Regions from separate parts of the Mesorhizobium sp. AD1-1 genome, predicted to be linked through region 4. Evidence: riboswitches for the same ligand, from Rfam matches in the RefSeq annotation. Region 4 holds a riboswitch; each other region holds the start of a gene.
What was found. Region 4 has a riboswitch for cobalamin ahead of LB519_RS00655 (aromatic ring-hydroxylating oxygenase subunit alpha). Riboswitches for the same ligand answer to the same signal wherever they lie in the genome.
Positions count from the first base shown of each region.

Region 1 (7,344 bases), on a different contig from region 4:
TTGCGACTTGCGCAGGTCCCAGGCTGCACCCGAGCCACGCACCATCACGCCCGAAAAACCCCAGGCCCAGGCATCCGCCAGCGAGACGATGCCGATATCGACGTTGCGCTGCTTGAAGATGCGGTTGCCGGTCAGCAGCCGGTCGAGGTCGTCGATCGACTTCAGGAACGGGTCGATCCACTTGCCGATGTCCTCGACCAGTTGACGCGGCAGGTCCTGATGGACGCCGCCGGGCCGAAAATAAGCGGCATGCATGCGCGAACCGGAGGCGCGCTCATAGAACACCATCAGCTTTTCGCGTTCGACGAAGCCCCACAGCGGCGGCGTCAGCGCACCGACGTCCATCGCCTGCGTCGTCACATTGAGGATGTGCGACATGATGCGACCGATCTCGCTGTAGAGAACGCGGATCACCTGGCCACGCTTCGGCACCTCGATGCCGAGCAGACGCTCGGCGGCCAGCGCAAAGGCATGTTCCTGGTTCATCGGCGCGCAATAGTCGAGCCGGTCGAGATAGGGCACCGCCTGCAGATAGGTTTTGGCTTCGATCAGCTTTTCGGTACCGCGATGCAGCAGTCCGATATGCGGATCGACGCGATCGACGACTTCGCCGTCCAGCTCCAGCACAAGGCGCAAAACGCCGTGCGCCGCGGGGTGTTGCGGGCCGAAATTGATGTTGAAGTTGCGGACGGAGGTTTCAGCCATTTACTGCTTTGCCTTCTCGTCACCCGGCAGCACGTAATCCGTACCTTCCCACGGGGACAGAAAATCGAAATTGCGAAATTCCTGCTTGAGCTCGACCGGCTCATAGATAACGCGCTTGGCCTCGTCGTCGTAGCGCACCTCGACGAAGCCGGTCAGCGGGAAATCCTTGCGCAAGGGATGGCCTTCGAAGCCATAGTCGGTCAGCAGGCGGCGCAGGTCGGGATGGCCCGAGAACAAAACGCCGTAGAGATCGTACGTCTCGCGTTCGAACCAGTCGGCGCCGGGATAGACGCCGGTGATCGACGGCACCATGGTTTCCTCGTCGGCCTGCACCTTGACGCGGACGCGCACATTCTGCTTCGGCGACAACAGGTGATAGACGACGTCGAAACGCTTGGCCCGCGACGGATAGTCGGCGCCGCAGACATCGATGATCGAGATGAACTGGCAGCGCGCATCGTCGCGCAGGAAGGTCATCACCTCGACCAGATCGCGCGGCTCGACATGGATGGTGAGTTCGCCATAGGCGATATCAGCCTCGTTCACGCGGCCGATCAGCTTCTCGCCGAGATAGGTCGACAGTTCGCTCAGGGATGCGGTCATGGATTTACCGTTCGATCGTGCCGGTGCGGCGGATCTTCTTCTGCAAGAGAAGAATGCCGTAGAGCAGCGCTTCGGCGCTCGGCGGACAGCCGGGCACATAGATGTCGACCGGCACGATGCGGTCGCAGCCGCGCACCACCGAATAGGAATAGTGGTAATAGCCGCCGCCATTGGCGCAGGAGCCCATCGAGATGACGTAGCGCGGCTCCGGCATCTGGTCGTAGACCTTGCGCAGCGCCGGCGCCATCTTGTTGGTCAGCGTGCCGGCGACGATCATGATGTCGGACTGGCGCGGAGACGCGCGTGGCGCGACACCGAACCGCTCCGAATCATAGCGCGGCATCGAGGTGTGGATCATCTCGACCGCGCAGCAGGCGAGGCCGAACGTCATGAACATCAGCGACCCGCTGCGCGCCCAGGTGATGAGCGCCTCGGTCGAAGTGACCAGAAAGCCCTTGTCGGCCAACTCGTTGTTGATCTCGAGGAAGAAGGGATCGTCCTCCCCCACCGGCCTGCCGGTGTTGGGATCGATGATGCCCTTGGGCTTCGGCGCGACGAGGGTGCCTGAACTGTCGTTCAATCCCATTCCAGCGCTCCTTTTTTCCATTCATAGGCAAAGCCGATGGTCAGCACCGCCAAAAAAACCATCATCGACCAGAAACCGAGCATTCCGATCTTCGAAAACGACACCGCCCACGGAAACAGGAAGGCTACTTCCAGGTCGAAGATGATGAACAGGATCGACACCAGGTAGAAACGGATGTCGAACTTCATGCGGGCGTCGTCGAACGAGTTGAAACCGCACTCGTAGGCGGAAAGCTTTTCGGGATCGGGATTGCGGTAGGCCACCAGGAAGGGCGCGGCCAGCAGCGCCAGGCCGACAACCAGCGCCACGCCTATGAACAGGACGATGGGCAGGTATGAGCTCAAGAGTGCGTTCATGCTCGGCTTTCCGTTGGCGCCAATCCACGTTGATTACAGCACCGGACCCTAATGCGGAAGCGTGACAGTTTAACCGCTGAACCGTTTTAAGGGCCTATGCTGCAACGCGGCGAGGGTTAGCGCAGCACTTCCAGCGAAGCAAGTCAAACCTTGTTCAAAACATCGACCTGGATGGCATATCGCGGCAAACTGGTCCGATCCGCTCCTGTTTGATTTCCTTCGCTTTTTACTCCACTTTTCTCTCCTGACATGGATGCCGCCAAAACCCTGCTAGCATGGGTTGGAATCAGCCATTCGACCCTCGGTCAAAACACGTCAAAGTGATACCTGCATGAAGGAAAAGATCTCGCTCCCGATGGCCCGGCGCATCGCCCTTGCCGCCCAAGGGTTCCTCGATCCTCGCCCGACCGGCACGCCCGACCGCCGGCATTTTGCCCGCACCCTCTCCCGCACCGGCCTGTTGCAGATCGATTCCGTCAGCGCGGTGGTGCGCGCTCATTATATGCCGCTCTATTCGCGCCTTGGCCCCTACCCGTTCTCGCTGCTCGACAACGCGGCTGTGACGCGCAAGCGGATGGTTTTCGAATATTGGGCGCACGAGGCCTCCTTCCTGCCGGTCGAGACATACCCGCTGATGCGCTGGCGCATGCAGCGCGCCGAGCGGGGCGAGGAAATGTATCTGGGTCTCGCCAAATGGGGCCGCGAGCACGCCGCCTACATCGAAGAGATCTACCGCGAGGTCGCCGAGCGCGGCCCGATCGCCGCTTCCGCGCTGGAGGGCCAGAAAGGTTCGGGCGGCTGGTGGGGCTGGAGCCATGCCAAACACGCCTTCGAATGGCTGTTCTGGGCCGGCCGCATCACCACGGCGCACCGCCGCGGTTTCGAGCGCTTCTATGACCTGCCCGAGCGCGTGCTGCCGCAGGCGATCCTCGACCTGCCGGTGCCGACGCCTGAGGACGCGCACCGCGAATTGCTGCGCATTTCCGCCCGCGCCCACGGCGTGGCGACTTCAAGCGATTTGCGCGACTATTTCCGCCTGTCGCCGGCAGATATGAAAGGCCGGTTGGAGGAACTGGTTGAAACGGGCGAGTTGCTGCCGGTGCGTGTCGAAGGCTGGGACAAGCCGGCCTATCTTCACCGGGACGCCCGTCTGCCGCGCAAAGTCGAGGCCCGCGCCTTGCTGGCACCCTTCGATCCGGTCGTCTTCGAGCGCTCGCGCACCGAGCGGCTGTTCGATTTCCACTACCGCATCGAGATCTACACACCTGCCGACAAGCGGCAGTATGGCTATTATGTCCTGCCGTTCCTGCTCGGCGACAGGATCGTGGCACGCGTCGACCTCAAGGCCGATCGCCCGGCCAGCATACTGCGGGTCCATGCGGCCTATGCCGAGCCCGGTGCGCCGCCTGAAACCGCTGCGGAGCTGTTCGAGGAATTGAAGCAGATGCAAGGTTGGCTCGGGCTCGAACGCATCGAAGTGACGCCTGCCGGCGATTTGGGCGCGGCGCTGGCCGACATAGCCGTGTCGTAAGCTCGCGTTGACACCGCCGCCCGCAAAAGCCTAAATCCGGTTCCAGATGGTCCCTTGCCCGCAACGGCAAGGGCTAAGAGGGAATGCGGTGCGGGGCAAAATCCCAAATCCGCGGCTGTCCCCGCAACTGTAAGCGAAGAGCCAAGGCCGAAAACCACTGGGAATTCCCGGGAAGGCGGCTACCCAAGGCGATGACTCGCGAGCCAGGAGACCTGCCGTCTGCGACTGTAGAATCCGATCGCCCGGCGGGTTTCCGGGCAAGGAGCCCGATCTTTGGACCACGACAGCAGTTTTTCGGCTGGCACAGCGGATATTTCGTCCGGCCATGATGATGCCTTGGCCGGCGTCACCATCATCGTCTGCGGCTCCTGCCGCAATGAGACCGGCTCCGACGCTCATCCCCGCGCCGGCGAGTTGCTGACGGACGACACGCGCCGCGCCGCCGCTGGCGACGATATCCGCATCCGCAGCGTCGAATGCCTTGGCAATTGCAAGCGGCGCCTCAGCGCCGCGATCCTGCGCGACGGCTGCTGGAGCTATGTCTTCGGCGACCTGACCGCGACCAGCGGCGCCGACCTCGTGACAGGCGCAAAGCTCTTCGCCACCTCGACCGACGGTCTCATTCCCTGGCGTGGCCGCCCCGATAGCCTTAAGCGCGGCCTCGTGGCCCGCATTCCACCCATCGACATGCTGAAGGATTGACCATGACCACTTCCGTATCCCGCGTTCCCTGCACCGTCGTCACTGGCTTCCTCGGCGCCGGCAAGACGACGCTGGTCCGCCATCTCCTGGAAAACGCCGGCGGCAAGCGCATCGCCATCATCGTCAACGAATTCGGCGACATCGGCATCGATGGCGAGATCCTCAAGGGATGCGGTATCGACACCTGCCCCGAGGAAAACATCGTCGAACTGGCCAATGGCTGTATCTGCTGCACCGTCGCCGATGATTTCGTCCCGGCGCTCGACCAAATCCTGTCGCTGACGCCGAAGGTCGACCATATCCTGATCGAAACCTCGGGCCTGGCACTGCCCAAGCCGCTGGTCCAGGCCTTTCAGTGGCCGAGCGTGAAAAGCCGGGTGACCGTCGATGGCGTCATCGCCGTGGTCGACGGACCGGCATTGGCCGAAGGCCGCGTCGCCAACGACATGGAGGCCCTCCAGGCGCAGCGCGCCGGGGACGAGACGCTCGACCATGACGATCCGGTGGAAGAACTGTTCGAGGACCAGATCGCCTGCGCCGACCTGATCATCCTGTCGAAGAGCGACCTGATGGACGCCGCCGGCACCGCCCGCGCCAATGCCATCATTGGCGAACACTCCGCCCGCGCGGTGAAGATCGTGCCGACCTCGCATGGCAAGGTCGATCCCTCCGTGCTGCTCGGGCTCGGTCTCGCCGTCGAGGATGACATCGAGAACCGCAAATCCCATCATGACGGCGCCTTCGACCACGAGCATGACGACTTCGACACCTTCATTGTCGACATAGCCTCGGTCGCCAATCCCGATGAACTGGCAAAACGCGTCGCCACGGTCGCAGAAGAAGAGAACGTGCTGCGTGTAAAAGGCTTCGTCGAGGTCGGCGGCAAGCCGATGCGGCTGTTGCTGCAGGCCGTCGGGCCGCGCGTCAATCATTACTATGACCGCGCCTGGACCGCGCAGGATGACCGCCGTTCGCGCCTCGTCGTCATCGGCCTGAAGGGGCTGAACCGTCCGGCGATCGAGCGTATACTCGCCGGCTGATTTCGGACACGGGTCGCGATGCACATCCTCACCACGACATCCGCCTCGCTCGACGACCTCGCCGAGCCGGTCGATCTGCGGCAGACGCCGGCGGATATCGTGGCGCTGTCCTTCACCGACAGCGACCTCGCCGGACTGGCGGCGGCGTGGAGGACCGATGCCGACCGCCTGCCCTCGATGCGGCTGGCCGCACTGCGCGACCTGCGCCATCCCATGTCCGTCGACCTCTGGGTCGACAGCGTCGCCCGCCATGCCAAGATCATCCTCGTGCGCATCCTCGGCGGCTACGACTGGTGGCGCTACGGCTGCGACCAGCTTGCCTCGACCGCCCGCGAACGCGGCATAAAACTGGCGCTGCTGCCCGGCGAATGCCGCGACGAGGATCTGCGCCTGATCGAAGCCTCGACGCTGCCGCGCCAAGAACTTGACGCTCTGCTCGACTATTTCCGCGAGGGCGGCCCGGCGAATATGGGCGCGCTGGTGCGGAAATTGGCGCGGCTGGCGGGGTCGGATGCGGAAGTTATCGGCCCGGTGGTGGTGCCGAAAGCTGGTTTTTACGTGCCTGGAAGTGGAGTTGTGGAGAAGCGGGACTTATCGAATGCTGGCGCTTACAACGTCAACGCTCCTATCATCCCCATCCTGTTCTATCGCTCGATGCTGCTGGCCGCCGATGTCGCGCCCATCGATGCGCTTGTTGAAGCGCTGCGGCAGCGCGGCATCGACCCAGTCCCGATCTTCGTCTCCAGCCTCAAGGACCCAACCTCCCTCGCCTTCGTGGAAACAGCACTGACGGCGCTGAAGCCCGCCGCCATCATCACCGCGACCGCTTTCGCCTCAGGCGCCGAACCCGGCATCGAAACGCTGTTCGACCGCGCCGGCGTGCCTGTCTTCCAGGTCATCGTCGCCACCACCCGCCGCGACATCTGGCAAAACAACCAGCGTGGCCTGGCACCCGCCGACCTCGCCATGCATGTCGTGCTGCCCGAACTCGACGGCCGCGTCCTCGCCGGCGCCATTTCCTTCAAGGGCGAGACCGAGACCGATCCCGCACTCGGCCACCGCGCCTTCGCCAACCGGCCGGAACCGGATCGCGTGGCGCAGGTCGCTGACCGCGTCGCGGCCTTCATCAAGTTGCAGGAGACGCCCCGCGCCGGGCGCAAGCTGGCGATCCTGATCCCGGATTACCCTAGCGCTCCTGGCCGCACCGGCTACGCCGTCGGCCTCGACGTGCCGTCCAGCGTGCTCGCCATGCTGCATGACCTGAAGGAGCAGGGCTATGTGATTGAGGGGATTCCGCAGACGCCGCGTGGGTTGCTGGATTTGCTGGAAGCCAGCGATACTGGATTGGCCTTAGATAACTACATTGCCTTCTCGACGGAGTTGCCGACTGCGGCAATCACTGCGGTCGAAGCCGCTTGGGGCAAAGCGGAAGACGAAACAGGTTTGCGCGGAAGCTTCCCCTTCCGCGCCGCCACCTTCGGCAACGTCACCATCGCCCTCGCCCCCGACCGCGGCCGCTCCGTCGACCGCCGCGCCGACTACCACGACCCGACGCTGCCCCCGCGCCATGCGCTGATCGCCTTCGGCCTCTGGCTGCGCAAGTCGCTCGGCGTCCACGCGCTGGTCCATGTCGGCGCCCATGGCACGCTTGAATGGCTGCCGGGCAAAACCGTTGCTCTGTCGGAAAACTGCTTTCCGGAGATCGTCACCGGCCCCCTGCCCGTCATCTATCCCTTCATCGTCTCGAACCCGGGCGAAGCGGCGCAGGCCAAGCGGCGCATTGCCGCCGTCACCCTTGGCCATTTGCCGCCACCGCTGACC
Region 1 covers NZ_JAIUGP010000013.1:30,162-37,505, forward strand. Annotated here, with positions in the region: gene LB519_RS22510 (NADH-quinone oxidoreductase subunit D) at 1-705, opposite strand, end outside; gene LB519_RS22515 (NADH-quinone oxidoreductase subunit C) at 706-1,308, opposite strand; gene LB519_RS22520 (NuoB/complex I 20 kDa subunit family protein) at 1,313-1,894, opposite strand; gene LB519_RS22525 (NADH-quinone oxidoreductase subunit A) at 1,885-2,250, opposite strand; gene LB519_RS22530 (winged helix-turn-helix domain-containing protein) at 2,582-3,781, shown strand; cobalamin riboswitch at 3,812-4,016, shown strand; gene LB519_RS22535 (DUF1636 family protein) at 4,055-4,483, shown strand; gene cobW (cobalamin biosynthesis protein CobW) at 4,486-5,523, shown strand; gene cobN (cobaltochelatase subunit CobN) at 5,542-7,344, shown strand, end outside.
Region 1: it holds a riboswitch for cobalamin, as region 4 does, so the genes downstream of both, LB519_RS22535 (DUF1636 family protein) here and LB519_RS00655 (aromatic ring-hydroxylating oxygenase subunit alpha) in region 4, are expected to answer to the same signal.

Region 2 (7,344 bases), on a different contig from region 4:
GACGTCAGTTTTTTGCCGAAATCGCGCAGGCCGATATAGGCCTTGCCGGAGGCCAGCCGCGCCAGATAGGCGCTCATGGCGCCGGTTGGCGGCGCGATCGACATGTCGTTGTCGTTGAGAATGACGATCAGCCGTGCATCGAGCGCGCCGGCATTGTTCATCGCCTCGTAGGCCATGCCGGCAGACATGGCGCCGTCGCCGATGACGGCGATGACATTGTTGCGGCCGCCGGAGAGATCGCGGGCCGCGGCCATGCCGAGGCCGGCCGATATCGATGTCGAGGAGTGGGCAGCGCCGAATGGATCGTACTCGCTCTCGGCGCGGCGGGTGAAGCCGGATAGGCCGCCTTCCTGGCGCAGCGTGCGGATACGGTCGCGGCGGCCGGTCAGGATCTTGTGCGGATAGGCCTGGTGGCCGACATCCCAGATCAGCCGGTCGTCCGGGGTGTTGAAGACATAGTGCAGCGCCACCGTCAGCTCGACCACGCCAAGGCCGGCGCCCAGATGACCACCCGTGCGGGATACCGCGTCGACCAGTTCGGCGCGAAGCTCGGACGCCAGTTGCGGCAGCTCACTCTCGGCAAGCATGCGCAGGTCGGCCGGGATGCGGGCCTTGTCGAGAAGCGGCGTATGCGGCGTTGCGTTCACGGTGCTCAGGCTTTCGGTTGATGGGCGAAATAGGCCGCCGGCCGGCGAAAGTAAATGCGTGTCAGTGACGCGGATCAGACTGTGGTCTTTTGCTTCTATGCAGGTCGTTTCCCCAAAACCGGGCCACTTTGGGCGACAGGCATCAGCTTTCCGGCAGCGGAATGAACTCTTCCTCGTCTCCTGGAACGATGTCGAAGCGGCCTGTCTTCCATTCCTCTTTCGCCTGTTCGATACGCTCTTTCGACGACGAGACGAAATTCCACCAGATGTAACGCTTCGAACCAAGAGAGGCGCCGCCGAACAGCATGAAATGCGCCCCGGTCTGCGACGACACGACGATCTCGTCACCGGGACGGAAGACCAGCAGCCGTTCGGCTGGGAACACATCGCCCGAAATCGAGACCTCGCCTTCCAGCGTGTAAATGGCGCGCTCTTCCGCATCGGCAGGGATTTTCACGCTGGCGCCGGGCGCCAGGCGCAGGTCGGCGTAGAGCGTCTCCGAATCGGCCCTGACCGGGGACCGTAATCCTTGGAAATCGCCGATGATGAGGCGCCCGTTGACGCCTTCGGCATCAATCTCGGGAAGCCTGAGCGCTCCTGTGTTCTCGAACACAGGAGCCACCTCTTCCTTGTCGTCCGGCAGCGCCAGCCATGTCTGCAGGCCGGATACCGACATCGGCGCGCCACGCAGTTCCTCCGGCGTACGCTCCGAATGGACGATGCCGCGGCCGGCGGTCATCAAATTCACGTCGCCGGGCTGAATGACCATTTCGGTGCCGAGGGAGTCGCGGTGCCGGATCTTGCCGTCGAACAGATAGGTGACCGTCGACAGTCCGATATGCGGATGCGGACGGACGTCCAGCGCCTGGCCGGCCCGCAGGATCGCGGGACCCATGCGGTCGAAGAAGATGAACGGACCGACCAACCGCCTTTTTGCCGTTGGCAGGGCACGGCGCACCTGAAAACCACCGATGTCCTTGGCGTTCGGAATGACCATCAATTCGATCTGATCGCTGGCGAACGCATCGCCCACCTCAGGGTCTTTCCCGGGGAAGAAGCTCATGGACTCTCCTTGTCGGTGGTCGAAGGCCGCCTGGCCGCATCAGGCAAAGCGGATGGCCGCCTTTGCCCGCAGCTTGGCCGCCACCTCTTCGCGATTGCGCGGATGCTGATGGGTTTCCAGGGAATCGAGCAGTTCGCGCGCCGAGGCCGCGATGGCGTCGACGGCATGATCGAAGGCGTGCTGGTTCTGCTTCGAGGGTCGCGTCGTTCCGCTCAGCTTGCGGACGAACTGAAGGGCCGCGTCGCGCACCTCGTCATTGGTTGCCGGCGGATCAAAATTGAACAGGGTCTTGATGTTTCTGCACATCGCTTCCGTATCTCCTCTTGTCCTTGAGCTGTTTCAATCGCAACGAGTTATAGCCTCGATCATGATCATGTCCAAAAACCGGTGAGGCGAGGCCATCGTTCGGACCGGCCTCAATCCGCGTCGAGGGGCTCCGTTCCAACCGGCTTGCCGTCGCGCGACAGCCTGATCTTCTCGACCTTGTCCTCGGCGGCCTTCAGCAGCCGGTCGCAATGCGCCTTCAGCGCCTCGCCACGTTCATAGATCCTGATCGACTGGTCGAGCGGCACGTCGCCACGCTCCAGATCATCGACGATCTTCTCCAGCGCATCGAGTGCCTGCTCGAAGCTCATCGCCTTGACGTCTTCGTTGGTCTCACCAGCCATCATTCATCCTTTCATCAGTCGCCCGACATGGGCGGCGACCGAAAATGCCAATCCCTGCAGATCGTAGCCGCCCTCGAGCAGGCTTACGAGCCGGTTGCCGCTGTGGCGTGCCGCGCGCTGCATCAACTGGCCGGTCGCCCAATCGAAATCATCCTCGGTCAGATTGATCTCGGCCAGCGGATCGCGGTGGTGCGCGTCGAACCCGGCCGAAATGATGATCAGGTCGGGCGCGAAATTGTCGAGCGCGGGCAGGACGCGCGACAGGAAGGCATCGCGAAACACTTCGCTGCCGGTCTGCGGCGCCAGCGGTGCGTTGACGATGTTGCCGGCGCCCGTTTCGGTCTTCGCTCCGGTGCCGGGATAAAGCGGCATCTGGTGTGTCGAGCAATAGAGCACCGAGGGATCGTCCCAGAAAATATCCTGCGTGCCATTGCCGTGATGCACGTCCCAGTCGACGATGGCAACGCGCTCGACACCGTGTTTCTTCTGCGCATAACGCGCCGCGATCGCCGCCGTGTTGAACAGGCAGAAGCCCATGGCCGTGGTCTTTTCGGCATGATGGCCGGGCGGCCGGGCGGCGACGAAGACGTTGTCGGCGCGGCCCGAAAAGACATCATCGACGGCGGCGTTGGCGGCGCCGATCGCGGTGATCGCCGCTTGCCAGCTCTTCGGACTGGCAGTGGTGTCGGCATCGATGCGGGCAATCCCCTCGTCGGGAATGGCGGCGCGCACGCGGGCGACGAAATCGGCGGGATGCGCGTAGAGGATGGTGGCCTCGTCGCCTTCCGGCGCCTGGATACGATCGAGCCCGGCAAAGGCTTCCTCATCGAGCACGCGCTCGATGGCACGCAGGCGGTCGGGCCGCTCGGGATGTCCGGGCGGCGTGAGATGCTCGAGGAAGATCGGATGCGTGTAGAGACGGGTGGTCATCGTCCTAATCTAGTGACCCGGATCGACAAAGGCCATGCACGGCCGGCCGATGACTGGGGAAAATCGCGCCTGCGTCCATTCGTGTCGCCGCAGGCATTGGCCTCGCCGGCGCTTCGGCGTAAAGTCCTTGGCACTGCCTGGTGCCCGCCGCAAGCGGGAGAATCGGGAACACGGTTGAATTCCGTGGCGTGCCCAACGCTGTGAGGGGGACCGCGCCGGTAAATGCCACTGTCGATGACGGGAAGGCACCGGACGCGGGTTGATCCCAAGCCAGAAGACCGGCCTGGCAGGCATCGTCATCCGCATGGTCAGGCGGATGACATCAGAGCGACGTGCGTCCATTTGGACGCACAACGTACGCTCTGACCGTTTTGAATCTGCAATCGCAAGGGGACAAGCGATGCCGGAACATATGACCGCTGCCATTGACGATGGATTTGACCAGAATGCGCGCGATGCGGTCTATCGCGCCATGTTCACGCGGCGCGACGTGCGCAGCCATTTCCTGCCCACCGCGATCGATGACGACGTGCTGGCGCGGCTGCTGCTTGCCGCCCATCACGCGCCATCGGTCGGCTTCATGCAGCCATGGAATTTCATTGTCATTCGTGACATCGAGCGACGCGAAAGGGTGCGCGACCTGTTCCTGGCCGCGCGCGAGCAGGAACTGCCGGCGATCGAGGCGGAAAAACAGGCGCTGTACCGCAAGCTCAAGCTGGAAGGCATCTGCGAAAGCGCGCTCAACATCTGCATCACTTGCGACCGGCAGCGCTCGAAAGGTTCGCCGCTGGGACGCTGGCACAATCCGGAGATGGATCTCTACAGCACCGTCTGCGCAGTGCAGAATTTCTGGCTGGCCTCGCGTGCCGAGGGCGTTGGCGTCGGCTGGGTGAGCATCATCGAGGCTGAGGCGCTGAAGCGGCTGTTGGCCATTCCGGATCACGTAACGCCAATCGCCTATCTCTGCGTCGGCCGTGTTTCCGAGTTCGCTTCCAAACCGGACCTTGAAACGCATGGTTGGGGACGGCGGCTGCCGCTGCCGGAACTGATCATGAGCGAGACGTTTTCCGGGCAAGGCGAGACACAGCTGAAGTCCACCGTGGCGCGCCTCAACACCGTTTCTGCCTCACCAGACACCACCTGCCCGGCCGATCAGGGTGTGGCGCCGGCCGTACCCCAGCGCGAACCGCCGAAGGAGGCGAGCGCCTTGTCCTTGAGCTCCCTGAACTTCGACGACGCCTCGGCCAACCGGGCGTCCCAGGCCGGATCCGGCACCTGGCCCGCGATGGTCTTGAAATAGACCTGCATCAGGCAAGCGATGGCGAAAGGCTCGATGAAGGCCGCCTTGAATGCCCAGGCGAAGACGATGGCGAGCACGAAGGCCCAGCCGGCGAGCTGGCCGGGCATCAGGAACAGAATGGCGCCGGCAGGCGCCAGCATCATCAGAAAGATGACGAACGACACGCCCCACATGATGACCGCCAGCCAGACGGCGTTCTTGACCATGACCTTGCCGTTCTGGGCATAGAGCACGACGCCTTGGCGCGCCGTCTCGAAGGGTGAGGCTGAATTGATGCGGATGTTGTAGCCGAGGATGATCTCGTCGACATAGGTCAGCGACAGGCGGATCACCGTGTTGATGAAGGAGACCAGGCCGCTCAGGCCCGGTATCGGCAGGAAGGCGGCGATACCGCCGAGCAGGCCGGTGATGGCGCGGATGGCACCCTTGACGAGTTGGTCGACGACGAAAAGGATATTGGCCTCGGCAAAACGCTGGGTGACGACATCCCTGGCGTAGGCGATCTGGTCCTGACCGCCGGGAATGTCGCGGCCGTCGATCAGATGAACCATGACGGCGATGTGGCCGGCCTTGACGATATAGAGGATGTATTCGCGGATCCAGTAGACCGCGATCGAGACGATGCCAAACCCGACCACGCCGCCCCACAGGGCAAAGGACATGGGCCCGTCGGGATCGGTGGAGATATGGCCGACACCATAGCCGACCGAGGCACCGGTGCCGGTCGCCATGATGTAGGCCAGCGTGATGCCGAAATAGACGATCATACGAAAGACGATGAACGGCCAGGTCCGCATCATGATGGACACCGACCGGCCGATCTCGAAATCCCACATGTGCCCCGAATCTCCGCCTCAGAGATGGTGGAAGAGGATGAACTCAACCCGACGATTGTCAATTGCCGGCCCTAGCACCACAGGGCGACGAATTCTGGGCAACGGTTTTCTTTCGCAGCCTTTCGCCGGCGCATTGTCTGACGGAGCATCAAACGAAAAACCCGCCTGTGCGGCGGGTCACCGGCGCAAATCAGCACCATGGACGAATATGTACCTTAGCTGAGGGCAGGCGTCAAGAAAAAATTCCTATCGGGAACAGCTGCCGGCACGAAGCTCCGGTGGGAACTTCAATTCGACTGCGGATCCGGCTTCTTGAGCAGGCCTTCGAGCAGTTGCTTGAACGCCGTCACCACCTTCTTGGACGTCGCTTCGGGGTCGCTCGAATTGGCGATCCGTTGCGCTGCCTGGCTGCTCGCTCCGTTGATCAGTCGCGAGGCCGTCTCGGGGTCGAGGCTCGAGACAACGACCCCCTCCTCCTGCAGCGCGGTCAGATGGTCGGTCATTGACACGATGCACGCACTGGCATTCGGCCATTGCGCTGGATCCCCCAGCACGGCCGGGCCATCCCGGAACATGATGCGCTGGATTTCCGGCTCCAGCGCCATCTCGATATAGGTCGAGCACTCGTCGACGAAATGCTGCCAGCGGGTCGGCGCTCTCGATGCGACCTCATTGATGCGCGCCGCCATCTCGCCGTCGATCTGGGCTATGACCGCCTGCAGCAGCCCCTTCTTGTCGCCGAAATGATGATAGAGCGCGCCGCGCGTCAGCCCGGCCGAAGCGGTGAAATCATCCATCGAGGCTTCCGCATAGCCTGTTGTGCCGAAGGCATGGCGGGCCGCCGCGATCAGCTTTGCGCGCGTCTCGGCGATCATCTCCTTGCGGGGTCTGTGCATGGCTTCTGGCCCTATTCACATACGTAACGTATGCCAATTGACATACGCGGCGTATGCTCTATTTAACAATCATACGCTTCGTATGTAATTGCCGAATCGTCCTTTGTCGAGGAACCACCCATGCAAAATCCCTATTCGGAAATCTTTCGTGCCCCCGGAGCCAAGGGCTTTGCGGCCGCCGGATTCATGGCGCGCCTGCCGATCGCCATGGCGCCCATCGGCATCGTGGCGATGCTGTCGCAGACGCGTGGCGAATACTGGCTGGCCGGAGCCGTCTCGGCAACATACGCGCTGGCCAACGCTTTCGTTGCGCCGCAGATATCCAGACTGGTGGACCGCCTGGGCCAGACACGGATCGTCGTGCCCACCACCATCGTCGCGGTGCTGGCTTTCGCCGTCCTGATAGCGGCGGCCAACCAGGACTGGCCGGTGTGGACGCTGTTCGTGTCGGCCCTACTGGCCGCGGCCATGCCAAGCATGCCGGCGATGGTGCGGGCGCGCTGGACAGAGATTTTCCGCGGACGGCCGCAGATGAACACCGCATTCGCCTTCGAGTCCGCGGCCGATGAACTGGTCTATATCGCCGGGGCATCGCTATCGGTCGGTCTCAGTGCTGCCCTGTTCCCGGAAGCCGGCGTTCTGGTGAGCACATTATTTCTCGCATTCGGATCAGCGGCCTTCATCCTGCAACGCTCGACGGAGCCGCAAGTGCGGCCGGTGGACCATGGCTCAAGCGGCTCGGCGATCCGCCTGCGGCCGGTTCAGATCATCACCTTCGCCCTGATCTTCATCGGCGCGACCTTCGCGACGACGGAAGTCAGCACCGTGGCGATTACCAAGGAGCTTGGCCAGCCCGGCGCCGCCAGCCTTGTCATCGGCGTTTACGCGCTGGGATCGTTCGTGCTCGGCATCATCGTCGGCGCGCTCAGCCTGAAGGCGCCGCTGCAACGCCAGTTGGCCATCGCGGTCGCCCTCGTCGCGCTCGGCACGCTGTTGCCGCTCAC
Region 2 covers NZ_JAIUGP010000025.1:45,393-52,736, forward strand. Annotated here, with positions in the region: gene dxs (1-deoxy-D-xylulose-5-phosphate synthase) at 1-647, opposite strand, end outside; gene LB519_RS30160 (pirin family protein) at 790-1,710, opposite strand; gene LB519_RS30165 (DUF2277 domain-containing protein) at 1,750-2,016, opposite strand; gene LB519_RS30170 (exodeoxyribonuclease VII small subunit) at 2,127-2,378, opposite strand; gene LB519_RS30175 (histone deacetylase family protein) at 2,382-3,308, opposite strand; cobalamin riboswitch at 3,430-3,610, shown strand; partial or broken gene bluB (5,6-dimethylbenzimidazole synthase) at 3,721-4,338, shown strand; gene LB519_RS30185 (hypothetical protein) at 4,461-5,444, opposite strand; gene LB519_RS30190 (TetR/AcrR family transcriptional regulator) at 5,732-6,340, opposite strand; gene LB519_RS30195 (MFS transporter) at 6,461-7,344, shown strand, end outside.
Region 2: it holds a riboswitch for cobalamin, as region 4 does, so the genes downstream of both, bluB (5,6-dimethylbenzimidazole synthase) here and LB519_RS00655 (aromatic ring-hydroxylating oxygenase subunit alpha) in region 4, are expected to answer to the same signal.

Region 3 (7,344 bases), on a different contig from region 4:
ACGGCCTGCTCGGCCTGTCCTCCAACCAGCAATTCATGGGCTTGCCCGCCGATGCGACCGCAAGGCCAGGCGACTACGCGTTTCTAAGGCCGACGCAGAGCGAGGCCGTGCTGCAGCAATTCGGGTCGATCGCCGTGTTTTCCGGCGGAAAGGTCATCGATCGCTGGCCGGCGCTGCCGATGGCGTGATCGAGCTACGCCTTCACCGGTACCCAGATCTCCAGCCCGCCATTGCCGCTGTGGGCATCGAACTCCGGTCCATAGCGCTCGAATTCCGGTGCATCCGCGATTTCGTGACCGGAGGCGGGCAGCCAGCTGTTCCAGATCGTGTTGATCGTCCGGCGGATGGATGAGATGTGCTCGCGGTGCGAGAACACCGCATATTTCTGCGCCGGCACCCGCACCCGATAGAAGTCCTTCGGCAGATCCGCAAAGCCGGACACTTCGACGCCGACGACATAGTCGAAATTGCCCGCGTCGTCGCCATTAAGGCACACGCCGTAGAAAACGCCTGAGATCTCGCCGGGGATGTTGCCGATAAAGGGTGCAAAACGCTGCCACTGCATCGGAATCCCGGCGCTGGTTTCACAGCTGTAGCGTTCGCCGAGGCCGGCGATCAGGAACGGCCGGCTGGTCTCGAAGCGCGGTGGTTCGAGATTGGTGAGGAAGGACTGGTCCATCAGGATCGGCTCCACGAGGTCGAGGTTGTTGGTCGAGCCTTGCGCGCGCACCAGTTCCGGCGTGGTGCCGAACTGATCGCGGAAGGCACGGGTGAACGCCTCATGCGAGTTGTAGCCGGCGTCGAGCGCGACGACGAGGATGTCGGGCGCTCCGCCGGCCAGCTTGCGCGCCGCCTCGGTCAGCCGGCGTGAGCGCATGTAACCCATCACCGAGCGGCCGGTTGCGGCGCCGAAGGCGCGCGTCACATGAAAACGCGACACGCCGCTGCTTTGCGCGACATCGTCAAGCGAGATCGCCTCCGGCAGATGGCTCTCGACGAACCACAGCGCTTTCTCGGTCGGGTTCATGGGGCTCCTTTTCGCATTGGCCGGATCATCTTGGCGTTTCCTGGCGCGGCCAGTTTGATCGAAATTGCGCATTCCGTGCAATCTGCGCCGATCCCATGGGCTTTCGCTTGACAGCGGGCCGCGTCATCTCCTAAGAATGTTATGTTATTACATAAAGTGAGCGTGCAATGCCTGTTTCCCTTAGCTGGCCCACCACTTCGTCCGAGAAATCCATTGCGAAGCGTTTGGTGGAAATCTACGCTGAAGTGGTGATGGTCCCCGAGCCGAAAGGCGAGGGGTGAAAAGGGAACACGGTGAGGCCTGTTCAGGTCGAGGCCGTGGCTGCCCCCGCAACTGTAAGCGGCGAGCAAAATCCGTGAATGCCACTGGCCGGCAAGGCTGGGAAGGCAGGATGGCGCAACGACCCGCGAGCCAGGAGACCTGCCATCACTGAGTTGACCGGACGGGGTGTGCCGGGAGGAAACGCGAATCCCGGCCTTGTCGGCCGGTTCGCCAGCTTCCTTCCGTCGTCAGTTTTGGAAAGTGACGGAAAGTTGGACGGCTCCATCGATCATCGCATCACCATGCGCACGCTTTGCCGTCCCCGCAATCCGGCGGGCTGCAGCCGATGAGCGCAGCGCTTCTCGAAGCCCATGACCTCTGTGCCATGGCGAATGGGCGGAATCTGGTCCAGGCGGTCAGCTTCTCGGTGGCCGCTGGCGATCGCCTTGCCATCATCGGTCCCAACGGCGCCGGCAAGACGACGCTGCTGCGCATGCTGTCGGGCATGCTGCGGCCAAGTTCCGGCGAGGTGAAGCTTGGCGGACGCGGGCTGGACAGGATTTCGGCCGCCGAGCGGGCGTTGCATATCGCCGTTGTCGGCCAGACCGACCAGCCCGATCCGCGGCTGGCGGTGATCGATTATGTCGAGCTTGGCCGGGTCCCGCACGCCGGGCTGCGGCGCAGGCGCGAGGAACGCGATATCGCCGTCGAGGCGCTGCGCCGGACCGGCCTGCTGCCGCTGCTTGGCCGCACCGTCGGCTCGCTGTCGGGCGGCGAGCGCCAGCGCGCCCAACTGGCGCGCGCCATCGCCCAGCAGCCCAAAATCCTGTTCCTCGACGAACCGACCAACCATCTGGACCCGCGCGCCCGCGGCGAACTGCTCGACCTCGTGGCAGGCTTTGAGATGACGGTGATCGCGGTGCTGCACGATCTGGCGCTGGTAGCACCCTTCGCCACCAGGGTGGCGGTGATGAACCATGCCCGTCTGCAAGCGCTCGCCGCACCGCGCGAAGCGCTGGCCCAACAGCTGATCCGCGAGATTTTCGGCATCGATGTGCTGCGCCTGCGCCATCCGACCGAGGATCGAGAGTTGACGGTGTTCGAGGTTCCGAACCGTGCCGCGCCGCCGTCGTGATTGAAGCCGTTCCATAGTCGACCCGATCCCACCCACAAGGAGCATACCCGTGAAACGCCTCGCTTTTTCGCTTGCCGTCTCGCTGCTGACCTCGACCGCCTTCGCCTTCCCGGTAACCGTCGACAGCTGCGGCAAGCCGCTGACCTTCGACGCGCCGCCGAAGCGCGCTGTCATCCATGATCTGAACATGGCTGAGATGGCTTTCGCGCTGAAATTGCAGCCGTCAATCGTCGGCCTGACCGGCATCACCGGATGGTACAAGGTCGGTCCCGAATTCAAGGCAGAGCAGGGTTCGATCCCGGAGCTGGCGCCGAAATATCCGACGCTCGAAAACCTCGTGGCCGTCGAGCCGGATTTCTTCTTCGCCGGCTGGTACTACGGCATGAAGCCGGGTGGCGAGGTGACGCCCGACACGCTTGCCCCGCACGGCATCAAGACGCTGGTTCTGACGGAAAGCTGCGTCCATCTCGACAAGAGCCGCCCCGCCGCCTCGATGGACCTGCTCTATGGCGACGTCGAAAAGCTGGGCAAGATCTTCGGCAAGGAGGCCGAGGCTGAAAAGCTTGTCTCTGGCTGGAAGGCGCAACTCGCCGACATCACCGCCAAGGTCGGCAGCGCCAAGGGCACGCGGGTGTTCCTCTACGATTCCGGCGAGGACAAGCCGTTCACCGCAGGCAAGTTCGCCATCCCCAGCGCCATGATCACTGCCGCCGGCGGCGACAACATCATGGCTGACATGGACACCAGCTGGGGCAACACGGATTGGGAAACGGTGGCGTCGCGCAATCCGCAATTCCTCATCCTGCTCGATTACCAGGACGGTGGCGGCTACAGGAAGCTGCTCGATTTCCTGAAAGCGCATCCGGCCATGAAGGAGACAGACGCGGTCAAGAACGAGCGCTTCGTCGCCCTCCGCTACGCCGAGCTGACGCCCGGACCCGCCAACATCGAAGCGATCGACAAGATCGCCAAGGCCATGCACCCGGAAGCATTTTGAGCTTGCGCCATCCGGCATTTGCGTTGGCCATGCTGGCGGGAGCGGCGGCGATCGCCGCTCTCGCTCTGCTGTCGATCGCCTATGGCTCGACGCTGATCCCGCTGGCCGACGTTGTAGCAGCGCTTGGCCGCGCAATCGGCTTAGGCGGGCACGACGTGTCCGGGCCGGTCGGCAAGATCGTCGTCGATCTGCGGCTGCCGCGCACGATCCTGGCCATCTGCGTCGGCGCGGGCCTCGGCGTCGTCGGCGCGCTGCTGCAGACAGTGACCCGCAACGATCTCGCCGATCCGTTCCTGTTCGGCCTGTCGTCGGGCGCCGCCGCCGGTGCTGTTTCCGTCATCACCGTCTTCGGCGACAGCTTTGGCATCTGGACGTTGCCGGTCGCGGCCTTCACCGGCGGCATATTGGCCGCCGGCGTCGTCCTGCTGCTGGTCGCGCGGGTGAGGGGCCAAGGGCCGGAGCGGCTGATCCTCGCCGGCCTTGCCGTGTCCTTCATGTTCACCGCCTTGACCAACTACCTGGTCTTTGCCGGCGACCAGCGCGCCGCCCACTCCGTGTTGTTCTGGACGATGGGCGGCCTTGGCCTGGCGCGCTGGGACAATATCTGGCTCGGCGCGCTGGGTGCGGGCACCATTCTGGCTTACGCGCTGTGGAACCACCGCCGGCTCGATGCCTTCCTGGCCGGCGAAAACGCCGCCGAAAGCCTTGGCGTGCCAGTGGCGCGCATGCGCCGAATGACGTTTCTCGTCGCCGCCTTCTCGACGGCGATCCTGGTCTCTGTCGCCGGGGTCATCGGCTTCGTCGGGCTGATGATCCCGCATCTGTCGCGGCCGCTGGCAGGCCCCTTGCATCTGCGCCTGGTTGCCAGCTGCGCCGTCTTCGGCGCGGTGCTTTTGCTGGCCAGCGATCTTCTGGCCCGAACGCTGCTGCCGCCGCAGGAACTGCCGATCGGCATCATCACCAGCTCGGTCGGTGCGTTCTTCGTCGTCACCATGCTGATCCGCAACCGGCTTTGAGCGCGTTTGGCAACCGGTCGCCGGATCACACGGTCCAGAAATAGCGCACGATGTGGAAGAACACCGGGGCGGCGAAGACCAGGCTGTCGGTGCGGTCCATCATGCCGCCATGGCCTTCGATGAGATGGCCCCAGTCCTTGACGCCCTGGTCGCGCTTGATGGCCGAGGCGACCAGCCCGCCTAGGAATCCCATCGAGCAGGCGACGAAGGCCACGGCTGCCGCCTGCAGCGGCGAGAAGGGCGTCACGAACGACAACAGCGCGCCGAGCAGGCTCGCCGACACCAATCCGCCGATCAGCCCTTCCCAGGTTTTCGACGGCGAGACGTTCGGCGAAAACCGGTGTTTACCAAACAGCTTGCCGAAGATGTACTGCAGCACGTCGCTGCCTTGCACGACGATGATCAGGAAGGCGATCAGCAGCAGGGTGCGGCCTTCGAAGCCTGGCACGTCGAGTGTCAGCAGGGCGGGGACGTGGCTGACGCAATAGACCGAGATCATCACCGCCCATTGCTGCGCGGCGATCCGCTCGAGGAAGCGTTCGGTGTCGCCATGCAGCGCCGTGATGGCCGGCATCAAGAGGAAGCAGTAGACCGGAATGAAGATGACGAAGAGCCCGTACCAGGCGGTCCACACCAGCCAGTACTGAAACGGGATGATGATGCCGAACATGCCGAGCAGCACCCAATGGTCGCTGCGGCGCGTATGCGTCAGCGTCACGAATTCGCGCAGCGCGGCGAAGGAAATCAGCGCAAACAGGATGGTCATCCCGTAACGGCCGAAGAAGAAGGCGACCGTCATCAGCGCCACCATCACCCACCAGGCGTTGATGCGCTGCGTGAGATTGACAAGCGTCGAGCTCAGCGGCTTCGGCGCTCGCGCCGAAAGGATGGTGGCGACGATGCTGGCGGTGGTCAAAACCGCCAGCAGGCCGATGATCAGGATGGAGATTTCGTGGCGCATCAATCGTCTCGCTCGGGACGCGGGTTGAGCGCCAGAAGCGCGGCGTGGGCGCGCTCGAGAAAGGCGCGGCGTTCTTCGCCCGGGCCAACCGCGACAGGCGCGCCGAAAACGACGCGGCACAGCAGCGGCACCGGCAGGAACTGGCCCTTGGGCAGCACGCGCGACATGTTCTCGATCCAGCACGGGATCAGCTCGACCTCAGGCCGCGCCGTCGACAGATTGTAGAGCCCGGAGCGGAACGCCAGCAGCGGCTCGTCTGTCATGTTGCGTGTGCCTTCGGGAAACAGGATAAGCGAGTGCCCTTGGTCGAGAACCGACAGCATGATCTCGATGGGGTTTTCCTCAGGTCTCGTCCATTGCCGGTTGATGAGCACGGACGACAACATGTCCTGCGCGATGAAGCGGCGCAGCCGCGACTTCCCCCAATATTCGCCTGCGGCAACAGCATGGGTGATCGCGCGCTCCCTTTCGCTGAGACAGGCCGACAAAAGGATGAAGTCGCCATGGCTGGTGTGATTGGCGAAATAGATGCGCTGCCGCTCGGAGGGCAGGCTGCCGTTCCAGATCGGCCGCACCCCGGTCACCATCCGGGCCAGAGCCGACAGGCCGACGGAGGTTACCGTCTGCAGCAAGGTGAAGGTCTTGAGCGAAAGCTTGTTCATCGCGGCGCCCAAAACCCTGCCGCCAGAAGCGCTGCGGCAAACAGAGCCAGGGCAGCGCGCTGCTTGAACAGCAAGCGGCTTGTGCCGGCCATGCGGTCATCGAGCAAGCGTGTCGCGAACGGAGCCGGTTTCAGGCGCATGCGCGCCAACATGTCATCTACCGCGGCACCGCCGGAAGCTTCGTCGTCATGGCTCGCCATCAGTCGGAACAGCAGCGCGTCGAATGCCAGCAATGCCGACAGCGCCAGCACCGCAACCGCGCTCGCGGCGGCGATCGACAAAGCGATGGCCGCGGGCAAGGTCTCGAAGGCACCGCGCGCCGACGCGGCTAGAGGCGCAAGGACATTTGCGGCCAGCACGATTGCGGCCGGCCACGCGGCCTGTCGCATCAGCATGCCGGCGAAGCGGTCGGTGCGGTCCTGATAGGTATTGCCTGTCATGACGCCGCCCGCCCCGTAGCCTCTGCAAGGTGGACCGGCCGGCCGGCGGCCGCGAGCATCTCGCGGGCGAGCGTCGGCGTCCCGGCCCTGCCGGTCGCCACCAGCCATTCGGCGACGACGCCGGCGCTGCGCTGGAAGCCGAGCGCGCAGCACACCAGGACGGTGCCGTCGCGGCGTGCATTCTCCAGCGCGCCGGCTGCCTGTTGCCGTATCGCCAGTGGCGGCGGCAACAGGTCGATCATCGGAAAGCTGATCCAGCGGCAATCGGTTGTCGCCGGCTTTTCGAGTTCGGCGGCGAGGTCGATGACCGTGCCGAAGCTGTTGGCCTCGCTTGCCGTGGGAAAGCGCCCGAGAAAGACACCTTCGGCAATCGCCACCTGGGGGGCAAGATTGCGCGTCCAGGCCCATATGTTTGCCCTGGCGCCGAGGCGATAAGGCAAGAGCAGGACACGGCTTGCAAGCGTGATGCTGCCATCGGCGGATTTCTGGAACACCTTTTCGCCTGCGCCAGCATAGGCGAAGGCGACGATGGCCAGCGCCAGCGCCGGCCAAAGCAGGAAGAGCGCGACAGCGCAAAGGAAGGCACCGAGCGCGGCACCGGCCAGCGCGAGGACGGCGCCCAGCGCGTAGAACCGCGCCAGCCGCCGCGCTTTCGCATCGTTGGTCAGCCGGAAGCCTGCAAACGGCAATGCGCCGCTACGCGGAAACAGCCACAGCGCAAAGAACCCGAGCAGCGCGCCGGTCGGGATGTCGATGAAGTGATGCTGCCAGGTCGTCAGCACCGAGGCGCCGATGAGGAAGCTCCAGCCATGCCAGAGCGGCAGGAGCAAGCCGCCGAGCCGGTG
Region 3 covers NZ_JAIUGP010000006.1:207,250-214,593, reverse strand. Annotated here, with positions in the region: gene LB519_RS14335 (alanine racemase) at 1-188, shown strand, start outside; gene LB519_RS14330 (AraC family transcriptional regulator) at 194-1,027, opposite strand; cobalamin riboswitch at 1,263-1,470, shown strand; gene LB519_RS14325 (ABC transporter ATP-binding protein) at 1,635-2,423, shown strand; gene LB519_RS14320 (ABC transporter substrate-binding protein) at 2,473-3,420, shown strand; gene LB519_RS14315 (FecCD family ABC transporter permease) at 3,450-4,436, shown strand; gene LB519_RS14310 (phosphatidate cytidylyltransferase) at 4,462-5,397, opposite strand; gene LB519_RS14305 (lysophospholipid acyltransferase family protein) at 5,397-6,059, opposite strand; gene LB519_RS14300 (hypothetical protein) at 6,056-6,499, opposite strand; gene LB519_RS14295 (phosphatase PAP2/dual specificity phosphatase family protein) at 6,496-7,344, opposite strand, start outside.
Region 3: it holds a riboswitch for cobalamin, as region 4 does, so the genes downstream of both, LB519_RS14325 (ABC transporter ATP-binding protein) here and LB519_RS00655 (aromatic ring-hydroxylating oxygenase subunit alpha) in region 4, are expected to answer to the same signal.

Region 4 (7,344 bases):
GCCAGGCCGGACGGCACGCCGCCCAACAACTGGCTGTCGATCTTCGGCGGCTCGGCCTGGCAATGGGACACCAGCCGCCAGCAATATTACATGCACAATTTCTTGGCCGAGCAGCCCGACCTCAACTTCCACAACCACGAAGTCCAGGACGCGTTGCTCGACGTCACCCGCTTCTGGCTGGAGCGCGGCGTCGATGGTTTCCGGCTCGACACCATCAATTTCTACTTCCACAGCCAGGGCTTGGAAAACAACCCGCCGCTGCCGCCGGAAGAGCGCAACGACCAGACCGCGCCGGCGGTCAACCCCTACAACTACCAGGACCATCTCTACGACAAGAGCCGGCCCGAGAATCTCGGCTTCCTCGAACGGTTCCGTGCCCTGCTCGATGAATATCCGGCAACGGCAGCGGTCGGCGAGGTCGGCGATTCGCAGCGTGGGCTTGAAGTGGTGGCCGCCTACACCGCCGGCGGCAAGCGCGTGCACATGTGCTACTCCTTCGATTTCCTGGCGCCGGAAAAGATCAGCGCGGGCAAGGTCCGCTCGGTGCTGGAATCCTTCGGCAAGGTCGCCAGCGATGGCTGGTCGTGCTGGGCCTTCTCCAACCACGATGTAATGCGCCCGGCCTCGCGCTGGGCCGCCAATGAGCCCGACCCGACCGCCTACCTGAAGGTCATCTCGGCGCTGCTGATGTCCTTGCGCGGTTCGGTCTGCATCTATCAGGGTGAGGAACTTGGGCTCGGCGAGGCCGACCTTCGGTTCGAGGATTTGCAGGATCCCTACGGCATCCGCTTCTGGCCTGAATTCAAGGGCCGCGACGGCTGCCGCACACCGATGGTGTGGGACGGCGGCGCCAAGAATGGCGGCTTCTCCCAGGCAAAACCCTGGCTGCCGGTGCCGGCCAAGCATTTGGCGCAAGCGGTCAATGTCCAGCAGGGCGACGAGGCTTCGCTGCTCGAGCACTACCGGCGCTTTCTCAGCTTCCGGCGTGCCCATCCGGCGCTGGCCAAGGGCGACATCACCTTCATCGAAAGTGAGGGAGATACCGTCGCCTTCACGCGCCGCGCAGGCAACGAGCAGATCGTCTGCGTCTTCAATCTGGGAGCCGGGCGGGCCAAGGTTGACCTTGGCGGCCGATCGCTGCAACCTCTGCCCGGGCACGGATTTTCGGGGCAGGCGAGCAGCAGTTCCATCGAGCTTGGTGGCTACGGCGCCTGGTTCGGGCGTCTCGACTGAATTTCCAATCACTGGAGGAAACCAATGGCCGATGTCACGCTAAGACAAGTGAAGAAGTCCTACGGCAATCTGAACATTCTCCACGGCATCGACCTCGATATTAAGTCGGGCGAGTTCATCGTCTTCGTCGGCCCGTCGGGCTGCGGCAAGTCGACATTGCTGAGGTCGATCGCCGGGCTCGAGGAAATCACCTCCGGCGAACTCAGAATAGCCGGCGAAGTGGTGAACGACGTGCCGCCGTCGAAGCGGGGCATCGCCATGGTGTTCCAGTCCTACGCGCTGTACCCGCACATGACCGTCTACGACAACATGGCGTTCTCGATGAAGATCGGCAAAGAGGACAAGGCCGAGATCGACCGCCGCGTGCGCCAGGCCGCCGAGATCCTGCAGCTGACCAAATATCTCGACCGGCTGCCCAAGGCGATGTCGGGTGGCCAGCGCCAGCGCGTCGCCATCGGCCGCGCCATCGTGCGCAATCCGAAGGTGTTCCTGTTCGACGAGCCGCTTTCGAACCTCGACGCCGCGCTGCGCGTCGCCACCCGCATTGAGATCGCCAAGCTCAAGGAATCGATGCCCAACACGACCATGATCTACGTTACCCACGACCAGGTCGAGGCGATGACGCTGGCCGACCGCATCGTGGTGCTCAAGGACGGCCATATCGAGCAGGTCGGCACGCCGATGGACCTCTACAAGAAGCCCGGCAATCTGTTCGTTGCCCAGTTCATCGGCTCGCCGGCCATGAACATCCTGCCGGCGACCATCGAAAAGACCGGAAACCCGACCGTCGTCAGCCATGTCGGCGGACGCAAGGCGACCGTGCCGATTGCGACGCCGGCTTCGGCAAAGGGCGCTGCGGTGAGCTTTGGCGTGCGGCCGGAGGACCTGATCATCGCCAGCGGCGCGGACTATCTGTTCGAGGGGACGGTCGACTATGTCGAGCAACTCGGCGAGGTGCAGCTTGTCTATGTCGACATCGGCCGCGCCGATCTGCCGCTGGTGACCAAGCTGCCCGGCAATGTCGAGGTCAAGCGCGGCTCGACATTGCGGCTGAGCGCCAATGGCGAGGACCTGCATATCTTCGACGCGGATGGACGTTCTTTCGCGTTGCATGAAGTGGAAGCAAAGGCGGCTTAACCGCAATTACCGTGTCAGGCACAAAAAGAGCGGCGGGCCGGGCCCGCCGCTCTTTGACTTGGAGATCGACTTCGGTTGTTAGTTGTTGCCGAAGAGGTTGCGGTCGGCACCTTGCGGAGCAGACTTCTGGGTGGTGTCACCCGACGAGTTCAGCAGCTTGTAAACCGGCGAACCGGTGTTGCGTACCGAAGAGGTGCGCGTGCTGTCGACCGAAGTCGTGGCGGCAGGCTGATTGGCACCATTGGAGCCAAAGTTGTCGCTGCCGGCGAAGGCACTGCCGGTGATGGCCAGAACGGCGGCGGCAGCAATAAGGATCTTGTTCATTTTAGTCTCCTGAATTCTGGATTTCGCCAGGACGGCAGACACAGCTGCCGTCGGTTGCGAAATTGGTTGTTAGCGACCGAAGAGGTTACGGTCGCTGCCCTGAGCGGGCGTCTGGGCAGCCGGTTCCGAGGTCTTGGTGGAAGCCGTGTACGACTGGTCCACAGCGGCGGCAGGTTGGTTGGAGCCGTTCGAACCGTAGTTGTCGCTGCCCGCGAAAGCGCTGCCGGTGATGGCCAGAACGGCGGCGGCAGCAATGAGGATCTTGTTCATCTTGAATACTCCTGAATGTCTGAATTTCGCCAGGGCGGCGAGCGAGCCCGCCGTCGACCGGGAAACTGGGAATCGGCTGTTAGTTGTTGCCGAAGAGGTTGCGGTCAGCACCCTGGGCAGGCGCCTGAGCAGCCGGTTCCGACTTCTTGGTCGAAGCGGTGTACGAGCTGTCGACAGCAGTGGCTGCCGCGGCGTTGGAACCGTAGTGGTCGCTACCAGCGAAGGCGCTGCCGGAAATGGCCAGAAGGGCTGCGGCAGTGAGAATGATCTTTTTCATTTTTGGTACTCCAGTATCGTCTTTTTTCCGTCCGTCTAGCGGCGTGTCTTGGAAATGAAATCGCGTCGTTCGGACAGCCCCGATGTGGGAGGGCAAGGTCGTCTTTTCCAATCACGAAGTTGTTCCGTGTGGACCATGAATCCACACCTTGAAATTGTGCCAACGGAATCTAGGGATGCATTTTTCTTCTTCATATCAGTGTGTTAGGTATAGACACTTGATGGATCACTGACTGTTTCAGAGGCCCAGCGTTCACACCGTCCTGCACGCACCGTCAACAGAAACGAACCGTTCGGTTCGATTTTAGGGCAAGCTAATAGTCACTTTTCGAAACCGTTAACCTTTTTTGACCCCCGCGAAGGGTCGGATTCGGGAAGATCGCAGCCGGCAAATGGCCGCCCGGGAGGTGGGATCTTGGCCCGCGACGATCTGCAGTAGCGTTTCGCATGCCGTGTCGCGCCGCATGGATACGATGTCGTTTTCATGCCGCCGCCGCGCCCGCGATCGTGGTTAGATCATACCATCTCAGGTGCCGCTTCGTGACGACGAGGCGGAGAATTGGGAAGCCGGTCAGAATCCGGCGCTGCCCCCGCAACGGTGGTGGAGTTCAAGTCGCAACGGGAGACCACTGGGCAACCGCCTGGGAAGGTGTCGCGATGGTCCGCAAGGACAACTCCAGAGCCCGGAAACCAGCCCGAGATTTTTAGACTCGACTGATCGCGGTGGGCGGTCAAGAGGTGGATAGCGCATGTCCGGCACACAGCCGGCCTGTGTTTCAATCCTTCCTCCGTCACCACCAGTTCAGTCCTTAGGAACGAGGACAGGACATGGATATCCGCAACGACATGCTGAGGCTCCTGAAGGGGCGCCGGCAAGGCTTTTCGCTGGAGCAGCCCTTCTACACCGATCCGGACTACTTCAAGCTCGACATGGAGCTGATCTGGTATCGCGACTGGCTGTTCATCGGCCATGATTGCGAACTGCCGAAGCCGGGCAGCTACATCACCGTGCAGGTCGGCGATTATCCGGTCGTCCTTGTCCGCGACCAGCACGGCAAGATCAACGCCTTCCACAATTCCTGCCGCCATCGCGGCAGCCGCGTGTGCAACACGGAGAAGGGTACCGCGGCAAAGCTCGTCTGCCCGTATCATCAGTGGACCTACGAGCTGGACGGCCGCCTGCTGTTTGCCCGCCAGATGGCCGACGGTTTCGACAAGAGTGATTTCGGCCTGAAGCCGGTCGCTTGCGAGAGCGTCGGCGGCTACATCTTCATCTGCCTGGCCAAGGAACCGGCAGATTTCGCGCCGATGCGGGCGATGATCGAACCCTATCTTTTGCCGCACCGGCTGCGTGAAGCAAAGATCGCCTTCGAGAGCACGATCGTCGAGAAGGGCAACTGGAAGCTGGTCTGGGAAAACAACCGCGAGTGCTACCACTGCGCCGCCAATCATCCCGAGTTGTGCAAGACCTTCCCCGAGGCTCCAACCATAACCGGCGTCCATGGCGCCGACAGCGACCCTGAAATGGTCGCACACTGGGCCAGATGCGAGGCATCAGGCTTGCCGAGCAAATTCCGCATCGATCCGGCAGGGCAGTACCGCGCCACCCGCGCGCCGCTGCTGCGCGATGCCGTCAGCTACACCATGACGGGAAAACGGGCGGTCCAGAAGAACCTGTCCGACAGCGTTTCAACCGACCGCATCGGCTCCTTGCTGCTCTATCACTATCCGACGACCTGGAACCATATCCTCGGCGACCACGCCGTTACCTTCCGCGTGCTGCCGATCAGTGCCACGGAAACCGCGGTGACCACGAAATGGCTCGTCCACAAGGATGCGGTCGAAGGCGTCGACTACGACCTCGCTGAGCTCACCCATGTCTGGACCGAGACCAACGACCAGGACCGCCGCATCGTCGAGGAAAACGCCTTCGGCATCCTGTCGCCGGCCTATGAACCAGGCCCCTATTCGGAGCTGCATGAGGGCGGCGTGATCCAGTTCGTCGAGTGGTACGCGTCGTTCATCGGGCCGCGCCTTGCCGAAGGCGGCCGGCCGGCCCTGCGCAGCGTCGCCTAGCCCAGGGACAAGAGGATGAATGCGATGACGGACCTTGGCCTCTATCGCCATCTCGACCAGATGACGCCCTGGAACGACAGGCTGCAGGTGCTGGAAGTGATCGGCGTCAGCGACGAAGCGCCTGACGTGAAGACCTTCACCTTCCGCTCCGACAACCAGACCTGGTTCCGCTACAAACCGGGGCAGTTCGTGACTCTGGAACTGCCGACATCGGACGGGCCGCTGATGCGCACCTACACGCTGTCGTCCTCGCCGTCGCGGCCGTTCTCGATCGCGGTGACGGTCAAGGCGCAGGCGGGCAGCACCGGTACGCGCTGGATGTTCGACCATCTGACGCCCGGTTCGCACGTCAAGGCCTATGGGCCGACCGGCGACTTCTCGCTGCACAGCCACCCGGCCGCCAAATACCTGTTCATTTCGGCCGGTTCCGGCGTGACGCCGATGATGTCGATGCTGCGCTGGCTGAACGACTGCGCGCCATGGACCGATGTCGGCTTCGTCAACTGCGCGCGCCGCCCGGAAGAGATCATTTTCCGCAAGGAGCTCGAACTGCTCGGCAGCCGCATGCCTGGGCTGTCGCTCGGCTTCATGATCGAGGAGCGGTCGAGCCGCGAGGGCTGGTTCGGCCATATGGGCCGCATCGACGCGATCCGGCTGCCATTGCTGGCGCCCGATTTCCGTGAGCGCGAGATTTTCTGCTGCGGCCCCGATCCTTTCATGCGCGCCGTGCGCGGCATGCTGGACGCCGCCGGCTTCGACATGGCGAAATACCATCAGGAAAGCTTTGCCGCGCCTGCCGTGGAGGAGATCCCGGCGCCGTTCTCGCCGCCGGCGGAAGACGGCGCCGCTGCCACCGTGGAGGCCGTGACACCGATCCGGTTCTCGCATTCCGATGTCGATGCCGAATGCGTCGCCGGCCAGACCGTGCTGCAGACGGCACGCGCCTCGGGGGTGCGGATTCCCGCCGCCTGCGAGTTCGGCCTGTGCGGCACCTGCAAGGTGAGGAAGGTCGCGGGCGACGTGGAGATGAGCCACAATGGCGGCATCCTCGATCACGAAATCGAGGACGGCTTTATCCTCGCCTGTTGCTCGAAGCCGCTTTCGGCGCTTGAAATCGAGGCGTGACCGGCAGGCACGGTCAGAGACTGTCCATGCCCGCGCGGCCTGCAGCTGCGCTCGCCCGGGCCTACGCCATCTTGCCAAAAACCCTGCAAATGGTTAGACGCCTGCAACGGTGGGGTTGACCGTAGGGCCCGAAGATCATCTCCGCGGCCTGCTTCGGCGGGGAGCAAACATGCGACAATCCGGCGTATATGCCATTGCCAGCAAGGATATCGTCTTTGAATCCTTCGATGGCGAAGCCGTCGTTCTCGACCTGACCACCGGTAGATATTTCGGCTTCTCTGATTCAGGCAGCAGGCTTTGGGATGCACTGTCGTCCGGCGTGCCTGCCTCCGAACTGGTCGGCGCCGCGACCGGAATTGGCGCCCTCGATGCCGCCGCGATTGACGGCTTTGTTTCACAATTGCTCGAATTCGGTTTGCTGGCGGCCGCAACCGATGGCGTGGCAAGACCGGTTCCCAGCGAATTGCTGGCTCAGCTCGCCGCTGCCGGCGAGCCCCTCAAGGTCGACATCCATGACGACCTTGCCGACCTCATTGTCGTCGATCCCATCCACGAGGTCGAGGAGCCCCTCGGCTGGCCCGCAGTGAAGCAGGCCAACTGAGGCGCCCGCCAGGCTCTCGTTGCCGGACAGCTCCGGAACAGGCAGACCATGCCGAACGTCACTCTCGAAAACCTGACTGACTACGCACGTCATGTTCTGGCGCAAGCGCAGAGCAGCGCCGCGCATTATCCACTGACCTGCAAGGTGGGCTTGCCGCATCTGGAGTTGACCGCTCATGTGAGTGCCGGCGCGTTGGCGGATGCCTTCGCTCATGGCTTTGTCACGGCTCCGGACAACCGAGCGCCTGCCGACATCTGCCGCATCTTCGTCGCACATCCCGGCATTGACGGCATCGCGGCACC
Region 4 covers NZ_JAIUGP010000001.1:130,407-137,750, reverse strand. Annotated here, with positions in the region: gene LB519_RS00680 (alpha-glucosidase) at 1-1,233, shown strand, start outside; gene LB519_RS00675 (ABC transporter ATP-binding protein) at 1,258-2,370, shown strand; gene LB519_RS00670 (DUF680 domain-containing protein) at 2,449-2,694, opposite strand; gene LB519_RS00665 (DUF680 domain-containing protein) at 2,764-2,964, opposite strand; gene LB519_RS00660 (DUF680 domain-containing protein) at 3,044-3,241, opposite strand; cobalamin riboswitch at 3,752-3,954, shown strand; gene LB519_RS00655 (aromatic ring-hydroxylating oxygenase subunit alpha) at 4,069-5,316, shown strand; gene LB519_RS00650 (hybrid-cluster NAD(P)-dependent oxidoreductase) at 5,341-6,441, shown strand; gene LB519_RS00645 (PqqD family protein) at 6,611-7,042, shown strand; gene LB519_RS00640 (hypothetical protein) at 7,091-7,344, shown strand, end outside.